DNA from 3 places in the Arthrobacter phoenicis genome. Region 2 is predicted to be linked to each of the others. Evidence: riboswitches for the same ligand, from Rfam matches in the RefSeq annotation. Region 2 holds a riboswitch; each other region holds the start of a gene.
The links. Region 2 has a riboswitch for thiamine pyrophosphate ahead of ABC337_RS15725 (bifunctional hydroxymethylpyrimidine kinase/phosphomethylpyrimidine kinase). Riboswitches for the same ligand answer to the same signal wherever they lie in the genome.
Positions count from the first base shown of each region.

Region 1: it holds a riboswitch for thiamine pyrophosphate, as region 2 does, so the genes downstream of both, thiO (glycine oxidase ThiO) here and ABC337_RS15725 (bifunctional hydroxymethylpyrimidine kinase/phosphomethylpyrimidine kinase) in region 2, are expected to answer to the same signal.
Region 3: it holds a riboswitch for thiamine pyrophosphate, as region 2 does, so the genes downstream of both, thiC (phosphomethylpyrimidine synthase ThiC) here and ABC337_RS15725 (bifunctional hydroxymethylpyrimidine kinase/phosphomethylpyrimidine kinase) in region 2, are expected to answer to the same signal.

Region 1 is NZ_JBDFMK010000001.1:2,815,240-2,818,440, reverse strand. It holds gene ABC337_RS13300 (thiazole synthase) at 1-55, opposite strand, end outside; gene thiS (sulfur carrier protein ThiS) at 61-297, opposite strand; gene thiO (glycine oxidase ThiO) at 294-1,586, opposite strand; TPP riboswitch at 1,577-1,694, opposite strand; gene thiE (thiamine phosphate synthase) at 1,721-2,413, shown strand; gene ABC337_RS13280 (ferritin-like fold-containing protein) at 2,455-3,168, opposite strand.
Region 2 is NZ_JBDFMK010000001.1:3,321,708-3,324,908, reverse strand. It holds gene ABC337_RS15725 (bifunctional hydroxymethylpyrimidine kinase/phosphomethylpyrimidine kinase) at 1-1,442, opposite strand, end outside; TPP riboswitch at 1,591-1,688, opposite strand; gene ABC337_RS15720 (Rne/Rng family ribonuclease) at 1,857-3,201, opposite strand, start outside.
Region 3 is NZ_JBDFMK010000001.1:3,190,973-3,194,173, forward strand. It holds gene thiC (phosphomethylpyrimidine synthase ThiC) at 1-1,680, opposite strand, end outside; TPP riboswitch at 1,675-1,782, opposite strand; gene ABC337_RS14960 (amidohydrolase family protein) at 1,849-2,946, shown strand; gene ABC337_RS14965 (VOC family protein) at 3,022-3,201, shown strand, end outside.

The sequences.
Region 1 (3,201 bases), 510 kb from region 2:
CGCGGTGCGCCGCGGCCTTCACGGCGGGCTCCTGTGCGCTGTCTGCTTCGTTCATGCCGTTCATCCTCCCTGTACCGCGGTGACGAGTTCGACGTCGTCGCCCTCGATGAGTTCTGTCGCGTGCCACCGGCTGCGGGGCACGACCTCGGCGTTGCGTGCGACGGCGACGCCGAGTTTGCGTCCGTCCGTGGCCTGGCCGTTATCCGCCAGGGGCCGTCCGGTGACGCCGCTGACGAGGGCGCCGACCGTGGCGTTGTCCGGGAGCGCGTGCGGCTTCCCGTTGAGGGTGATGTTCATGCTGTTGTCCTGTGGGTCGCGGGGTGGAGAGCATTGGTACGGCTGGGCGCCCGGGTGGTCGCCTGGCTGGTCGACTGGCTGCGCTCAGCGTCGGCGTGCGGGCGGTCGAAGCGGTCCGGGAGGAACCCGTCCCAGCGCGGGTCCGGGGTGCCGTCCAGCAGCTCCCGGCAGATGGCGGCGGCGGCCGGGGTCAGCAGCACCCCGTGCCGGAAGAAGCCGGTGGCAATCACCAGGCCCGGGACGTGGCCGCCGCCGGGGGCACGGACCCGTCCCAGCAGCGGGGCGTTGTCCGGGGTGCCGGGGCGGGCCCTGGCCGTGGCCTCGACGAGTTCCAGCTCGGCGACGGCCGGGACCAGCTGCTGGGCGTCGCGCAGCAGCTGGTAGACCCCGCCGGCGGAGACCGCCCGGTCATAAGCCTGGTCCTCGCGCTGGGTGGCGCCAACCACCACGGTGCCGTCCCCGCGCGGAACGATGTAGACCGGGATACCCCGGACCAGCCCGCGGACGGTGGAACTCAGCAGGGGACGCAGCCGCTCGGGCACCCGGAGCCGGAGAATGTCGCCATGGACCGGACGCAGCGGCAGGGTGAGCCCGGCCGGGAGGTCCTGCAGGGCGGCGGCGCCCAGGCCGTTGGCCACGATGGTCTCGGCCGCCCGGACCTCCCCTCCCCCGCTGAGCCGGACGCCGGCAACCCGGCCGTCCGCCTGAATCAGGCCCTCGGCGCGGTGCGGGACGGCCCGGAATCCGGTGTCGGCGGCCAGCAGGGCTCTGATCCGGGTGATCAGCCGGCGCGGGTCCACCTGGTGGTCGGCGGGGATCTCGAAGGCGCAGGAGATCGCCGGGCTGAGCAGCGGTTCGCGGCGGCGGGCCTCCCGCACGGTGAGGGGTTCGACGGACAGTCCCGAGGCCAATTGGAGGGCGCGCAGGTCCGCGAGCGCCTGCCGGTCCGCGGCGTCCGCCCCCACGGCGAGGGTCGGCGTCGTCAGGTAGCCGGTGCCGGCTCCCCCGTCACCGCCGTCGGCGAGGCGGCCGGCGAAGGCGGGCCAGAGCCGGGAGGACTCCAGCATCAGCGGCAGGAGCCCCTCCTCCTGGTAGTGGAGTTCGCTGACGGGGGCCAGCATGCCGGCGGCGGCCCAGCTGGCCCCGTCCCCGGGGGCGTCGTCGACCAGCGCCACGGTCCGCCCGGAGCGTCGGAGTTCCCACGCGATGCCGTGGCCGATCACGCCCCCGCCAATCACGACGGCGTCGACCGCGTCTACGGCGGTCCCAGGGCCGGGGGTGGTGTTCATGGGTTCCTTCCCTACGCCGGTACTAGCCGGATCAGGTCAAGCGGTCGGCTCTGACGCCCTCTCAGCCCTGCGCCGTCGACGGCGTGCGGGGCTCCCGCGGTATGCGCCCAGTTTAGAGGAACTACGCTTGGGGCATGAGCCAGGACGTCCACAGCACCGCCCGTTTGTACCTCTGCACCGATGCCCGCAAGGACCGTGGAGACTTTGAAACCTTTGTCGATGCCGCGTTTACCGGGGGCGTGGACATCATCCAGCTCCGGGACAAGACCATCGAAGCCGCGGAGGAACTCGAACTCCTGGAGGTCCTGCACACGGTCGCAGCGCGCCACGGCCGGCTGTGGGCGGTCAACGACCGGGCGGACCTGGCCTCGCTGGCCGGCGCCCCGGTGTTCCACATCGGGCAGAAGGACATTCCGTTCGGTGCGGCCCGTGACTTCCTCGGCAAGGACACCGTGATCGGCCTGTCCACCCACACCCCGGAGCAGGTCGACGCCGCCATCGCCGCCGCGCCGGGCCGGAGCGGGCTGGACTACTTCTGCGTGGGCCCCGTCTGGGCCACCCCCACCAAGCCCGGCCGTGCCGCCGTCGGCCTGGACCTGGTCCGCTACGCCGCCGACGCGATCGAGCGCGCCGAGGCCGCGGGCGACGGCGGCAAGGTGGCCGGCGTCGTGCCGTGGTTCGCAATCGGCGGCATCGACCTGACCAACGTGGAGCAGGTCCTCGACGCCGGGGCCCGGCGGATCGTGGTGGTCCGGGCGATCACCGAGGCCGACGACCCCGCTGCTGCGGCACAGGCCCTGCTCGCCGCCCTCGACGCCCGGGCGTAAACGCGGCCGGGTACTTCGGGCGCCGGGCGGGTGCAGGCTCTCTACCCGGCGAGGCCCAAGAGGGTCATCCGGCGTGAGTGCGCCGTGGCCAGCGAGGTCAGCAACGCCCGGACCGGATCCGTGCCCGCCGCGACGCCGTTGCCTGCAGCGCCGTTGCCCGTTGCCCCGTTGCCCGCTGCTTCCGAACCCTGGACGCCAAGGAAGGCATGGTCGGCCGCGACCCGCTGCGCCTGGGTCAGCGCCTCGCCGAGGAGCCGCCGTGCCCACAGCGCCAGCCGGGAGGCCAGCCGTGGATCGTCGGCCAGGGCCTGCTTGAGCCGTTCGCGCAGCACCCCGGTGGCCTCTTCGGAGGCCTGGACCTGCTCCACCAGTGCCGCGGTGGCGGGATCCAGCCGCGGAATCAGGGAGCGGTAGAAGTCGGCGGAGACGGTGTCGATGACGTACGCCTTCATTAGCGACTCGAACCAGTCGGCCGGCCGCGTCCGCTCATGGAAGTGGTCAACCGAGCGCTGGAACGGCACCATGGCGCCCTCCACGTCCTCGCCCATGTCCTGCAGCCGGGCGCACACCAACTCGTAGTGCTCGAACTCCCGCACCGCCAGCCGGCCCAGCACGGCCCGGTCCCGGAGGGTGGGCGCATAGCGGGCGTCGGAGGAAAGCCGTTCAAAGGCGGAGAGTTCGCTGTAGGCCATCACGCCGAGCAGGTCCGTGAGAAAGCGGTGATCGCGGGCGGAATCCGGCGTCGGAGTGCTCATCGTTCAAGACTAGCGGCGGATTTCGGGCTACCC
Region 2 (3,201 bases):
GCGGCGGAACCGCGGCGGGCGGCGGCGTCCGTGTAGCGGATCGCCTGCCGGGTCGACGCGGCGAAGGCCTCGTCCGCGTATGTCCGCAGCCAGGCCGCGTAGGGGTGGCCTTCGTCCGCGCCCGCGGCGAGGAACTGCGCGTGCAGCGCGGCGCCCACCTCGGCATAGAGCCAAAAGCAGGGTAGCGCCGCGGCCACGAGGACCCCGTAGCTGCCGGCCAGGGACGCAGCGTGCAGGTGGTCCACGTAGGACTTGGTGACCGGACCCTGCCGCCGCGGGGTGCCCGCACGCCCGGCCAGCCAGCTCCGGTGCAGTTCCGACTCAACCTCCAGGCACTGGGCGGCCGAGCGTGACCAGAACAGCTGCTCTGCCTCCGTCGGGGCAAGCGCTGCGGCGCGGGACAGCACCCGGGAGTAGCCGTTGAGGTAGAGCGCGTCCTGGCCGAGGTAGTAGGCGAACTCATGCTCCGGCAAGGTTCCGTCCGCCAGACCCCGGATGAAGTCCAGGGCATAGATTTCCGTCAGGCCCTCCGCGGCGAGGGGCTCGAGGCCGGTGGCGAAGTCGCCGGGTTCCTTGAGGTGTTCCGTGAACTGTTCCGTGCCGGGCCCGGGCGCCGGTTCCGTGGGCTGGGCGAGGTGGTGGAAGTGGTGGACGGGTCCGTTGCCGGAGCCGACGTCGAGCCGTCCGGCCTCGCGCAGCGCCCCCAGCAGCCAGGGCTTGACGCGGCGCAGCGCGGTTTCCCAGTCCCCGCCGGCGGCGTAGGCCGTGGCAAGGGCCGAGGACAGCGAGCACCCGGTGCCGTGGCTGTTGCGGGTGTCGACCCGCTCCCCCGGCACCACCACGGTTTCGCTGCCGAGCAGTCCGGCGCTGTTGACCAGCGCGTCCGGGCATCCGCCGTCGGCGTCCTCCTCGAGGTGGCCGCCCTTGACCAGGACCGTGGTTCCGGCCAGCGCGGAGAGGCGTTTGCCCTGCTCCAGCGCCTCCGCCCAGCCGGCGGCGACCGGTTCGTCCAGCAGGAGGGCGAGTTCGGCCAGGTTGGGGGTGACCAGGTCGGCGAGCGGCAGCAGGGTGTGCAGCGCCGCCACCGCCGATTCCTGCAGCAGCCGGTCACCGCTGGTGGCGACCATGACGGGGTCCAGGACGACGACGGCGGGCCGGGTGCGTTCCAGCCACGCCCGTACCGCGTCGATGACGCCGGCGTCGCCGAGCATGCCGATCTTCACGGCATCGATGGTGATGTCCTCGGCGATGGCGTCCAGCTGCTCGGTCAGGAAGGCGGCGGGCGGCACGTGCACGGACCGGACGCCGCGGGTGTTCTGGGCGGTCAGGGCCGTGATGGCGGCCATGCCGTAGCCACCCATGGCCGCGATGCTCTTCAGGTCCGCCTGGATTCCGGCACCGCCGGTAGGGTCGGACCCCGCGATGGCGAGGACCCTCGCCACCGGGGCCTGCCCGGTGGCGTCGTCGGCCGTGCCGGCCGACGCATCGGGTCCGGCGGCGTCGTCGGCAGCCTGCTCTGCCGGGAACACCGTCTGCAGGAAGGTGGCGCCGGGGACGGTTGACAGTGCCGCGGGTGCTGCCGCGGGTTGGGTCGAAGACAAGAGACATCCCTTCGCCGGTGCTAACCGGACAGGTTCAACGGGTGTGGATCTCAGCCGGCCCGATGCGCGGCACCCCGTGTCGCGTTCCAGCGTAGCGCCCCTCCCCGGGTTCTCCCGTTCCTGTCCGCCCCTCCGGCCGGTCTCCCCCTTAACCGGCTCTCGGGTACCGCCCGGAGTCGACGCTTCGAAACGTCGAGTCCGGGAGATACCCGCGAGTGGTACGGAGCGGTACCGAGTGGTGCGGCGGCGGAGCGGTTACAGCTCCGAGGCCGGTACGCCGACGCCGAGGATGATCGGGCCGCCGTTGTCCTTGACCACGGGCTTGACCGTTTCCGGTGCCTTGGCCTCGTGGACCGAGCCCTGGCCGGACGCGCTCGAGGCCTGCCGGTGCTGCTCGACGGCGGTCTCGTTGGCCGCCCCCTGGGCACGGCTGGCGCTGCGGTGCCGCCGCGGACGGCGCTGACCGGTGACCGGTTCCGCAGCCGCGGGGGTGCGGGCGGCGACGGGGGCCGCCACCGGTGCGGCCGTCTTCGGAGCCTCCTGCTGCCGGGTGTCCTGCTTGGGAGCCTGCTGCGGGGCGGGTTCCCGGCGCGCTTCGGGCTCGGCCGCGCGGTTGCGGGCGTTCGGCGGCTGGATCCGGGCCGTGCGGGCACGTCCCCGGCCCCGGGTTGCCCGGGACTGGTCAGCAGACCGACCGGCGGCCGGAGCCTCGGCGGGTACCTCAGCCTCCGGGGCAGGGGCTTCCACGGACCGTGCCTCCACAGCCGGCGCTTCCACGGACGGGGCGGCCTCGCGGGCCGCGGTCTCCGTGGTCCCGGACTGGCGGTTCCGCGAGTCCGAGTCGCCCAGGTTGGCGAACGCCTCGGTCAGCAGGTCCAGGGTCAGGGCCGGCTGCGGCGCCTGCTCGGCGTGCTCGACGAAGGGCAGGGCCACCTGCTCGCCGCCGAAGGTCAGCACGGCGGCGGGACGGCCGGCTGCTTCCTCGGTGGAGGCCAGCTCGACGGCGGCGTCAAGGGCCGCCTGCCGGGTCTCGGCGTCGGGCGCTGAGGTGGCGTCGCCGTCGTGCAGGTGGGCCGCGTGGGCCGCCGCCGCGATGTTTGCCAGCGCGGCCCGGGTAGCTTCTGCCTTGGCGTGCCGCTCGGCCTCGGTGGGCTCGTGGTGTCCGGCAGCCGGTGCCTGCTGCTGGACCTCGGTGCCCTGGCCGCCCTTGCCGCGGCGGCGCTTGCGCTCGTTGCGGGCGGCGGGCTGCTGCTCGGTGCGCGGAACGTGGTGTTCCGCGGCGACGGTGTTGGCGCGGCGGTGCTCGACCGGCTCGTCGTGCGTGACGACGCCTCGGCCGGCGCAGGCCTCGCACTGCTCGCCGAAGACTTCCAGCAGGCCGGTGCCCATCCGCTTGCGGGTCATCTGCACCAGGCCCAGCGAGGTAACCTCGGCGACCTGGTGCTTGGTCCGGTCCCGGCCCAGGCACTCCACCATGCGGCGCAGCACGAGGTCGCGGTTGGATTCCAGCACCATGTCGATGAAGTCGATCACGATGATGCCGCCGATGTCGCGGAGGCGCAGCTGGCGGACGACTTCCTCGGCCGCTTCCAGGTTGTTC
Region 3 (3,201 bases), 130 kb from region 2:
CATGCCCGCGTCGGCCCGGGCCGCCTGCGCCTCGGCGGAACCAAACTCATTCCGGATGTCCTGGCTGATCCGCATCGAGCAGAACTTCGGCCCGCACATGGAACAGAAGTGCGCCGTCTTGGCCGGCTCGGCGGGCAGCGTCTCGTCGTGGAAGGCCTCGGCGGTGACCGGGTCCAGGGACAGGGCGAACTGGTCCCGCCAGCGGAACTGGAAGCGGGCCTTGGACAGGGCGTCGTCCCGCTCGTGCGCGCCGGGGTGGCCCTTCGCAAGGTCAGCGGCGTGGGCGGCGATCTTGTAGGTGATCACGCCGGTCTTCACGTCGTCCCGGTTCGGCAGGCCCAGGTGTTCCTTGGGTGTGACGTAGCAGAGCATGGCCGTCCCGTACCGGGCGATCTCGGTGGCGCCGATGGCGGAGGTGATGTGGTCGTAGCCGGGCGCGATGTCGGTCACCAGCGGTCCCAGGGTGTAGAACGGCGCCCCCTTGCACAGCTCCTGCTGGCGTTCGACGTTTTCCCGGACAAGATGGAACGGGACATGGCCAGGGCCCTCCACCATCACCTGGACGTCGAATTCCCAGGCCCGCTGCGTGAGCTCGGCAAGGGTGTCCAGTTCGGCGAACTGAGCGGCGTCGTTGGCGTCCGCCGTCGATCCCGGCCGCAGCCCGTCACCGAGGGAAAAGGCGACGTCGTAGCGGGCGAAGATGTCGCGGAGCTCGTCGAAGTGGGTGTACAGGAAGTTCTCCCGGTGGTGTGCCAGGCACCAGCCGGCCATGATGGAGCCGCCGCGGGACACGATCCCGGTGACCCGGTTGGCGGTCAACGGCACATACCGGAGCGGCACCCCTGCGTGGATGGTCATGTAGTCCACGCCCTGCTCGCACTGCTCGATCACGGTGTCCCGGAAGATTTCCCAGGTTAGCGCGTTCGCCTCGCCGTTGACCTTCTCCAGGGCCTGGTAGATCGGGACGGTGCCGATCGGGACCGGGGAGTTGCGGATGATCCACTCGCGGGTGGTGTGGATGTCGTCGCCGGTGGAGAGATCCATGACGGTGTCGGCGCCCCACTGGGTGGCCCACTGGAGCTTGTCCACCTCCTCCTCGATGGAGCTGGTGACCGCCGAGTTACCGATATTGGCGTTGATCTTCACCAGGAAGGCCTTTCCGATGATCATCGGTTCGGACTCGGGGTGGTTGATATTCGCCGGGATGATGGCCCGGCCGGCGGCGAGTTCGCTGCGGACCAGTTCGACGTCGCAGTTCTCGCGCAGGGCGACGAAACGCATCTCGGGGGTCGCTACGCCCTGCCGCGCGTAATGCATCTGGGTGACGGTCCGGCCGGGGAGGGCCCGGCGCGGTGCCGGGGGAGCGTTGCGCCACTCCGCCGAGGCGGCCCCGCGGCGGACCGCGGACTTGCCGTCGTCGAGGAGGCTGCGTTCCCGTCCCGAGTAGGGCTCGGTGTCCCCGCGTCCGGCAATCCAGTCGGCCCGAAGGGGCGGCAGGCCCGCCACCGGGTCGCTGCCCGGCCCCGCCGTGCGGTAGGCCCGGAACGGGGGATTCGGGGTGCCGCCGGGGGAGGGTTCCAGGGCGATGTCGGTCACCGGGACCCGCAGGCCGTCGCCTTCGATGTAGGCCAGCGTGTGCGACGCGAGGGCAGGGCTGTGCTGGGAATTTGTGGTGCTCAAGGGTTACTCACTTCCTTCGCCGGCATTACCCGGACAGGTTCAACGGTCGCAGGCTGCCTCAGCCCGATCTCAGCCCCTGCAAGGGCTCCCGTGTGGTCGTAGACGAAGCTATCACAGGGCCCCGATCGCGGCTCCAAGGTTCCGTCTCCCGCGATTAGGCTGGGACTCATGAGCGGCATCATCGAATTCACCGGGCCCGTCCTCACCTCCGTGAACCGGGAGCGGCGCGGCCTGTGGTCTGTGGACGGGGTGCTGACCTTCGACCGTCCGGAGGCGGCCCCGGACCAAGTCATCGACGGGTGGGTAATCCCGGGATTGGTCGACGCCCACTGCCACATCGGGCTCGGGCCCGGCGGTGACGTCGACGCCGGCGTCGCCGAAGCGCAGGCGCGCACGGACCGTGACGCCGGGACCCTGCTGGTCCGCGACGCCGGGGCGGTGCATGACACGCGCTGGATCCAGCAGCGGCGGGACCTGCCCCGGATCATCCGTGCGGGCCGGCACATCGCCCGGAGCCGTCGCTACCTGCGCGGCCTCGCCGTCGAGGTTGAACCCGGTGACCTGGTCGAGGAGGTCCGGAAGCAGGCGCGGGCGGGGGACGGCTGGGTCAAGCTCGTGGGGGACTGGATCGACCGCGACGCCGGGGACCTTGCCGCAAGCTTCCCCGCCCGCACCGTCAGGGACGCCGTCAGCGCCGCGCACGACGAGGGCGCCCGGGTCACCGCGCACTGCTTCGCCGAGGACACCCTCGATGACATGCTCGACGCAGGCATTGACTGCATTGAACACGCGACCGGGCTGCTGCCCCGCCATCTTCCGCGTTTCGTCGACCAGGGCGTGCCGATTGTCCCCACCCTGATCAACATCGCCACCTTCCCGGACATCGCCGCGCAGGCCGAGCCCAAGTTCCCGCGCTACGCCGCCCACATGCGCGCGCTCTGGGAACGCCGGGCCGAGCGGGTCCTCGAGGCCTATGAGGCCGGGGTGGCCATCTACGCGGGCACCGACGCCGGGAGCGTCATTGCCCACGGGCGGATCGTCGACGAACTGGAGGCGCTGCAGGCGGCCGGACTGGGCCCGGCCGCTGCCCTTGACGCCGGCGCCTGGTCCTCCCGGGCCTGGCTGGGCGCCGCCGGAATCGCCGAGGGTGCCCCCGCCGACGTCCTGGCCTGCGCCGCTGACCCGCGGCGGGATCTCTCCGCGTTGCGGAACCTGCGCGCCGTCATCCTCCGCGGGGACGTCATCGGCGCGGCATCCGCGGAATAAATTGAAGCTTCAAGTAATTTTATCTGGTGAGAGCCGCCGAATGACGGCAAACCCCCCCAACACCGGAGTGATGCAATGACCACCAGCGCCGCCACCCAGGATCTCTTGCCGGCCGACCTCTCGATGGGCACCGTGATGCTCAAGGTCGGCGACCTGGCAATGATGACCGACTACTACCAGCGCGCCCTCGGCCTGGAGGTGGTGGCCGAGCAGGACGGCGGCCTCTACCTCGGACGCGGCCGCACGCCGCTGGTG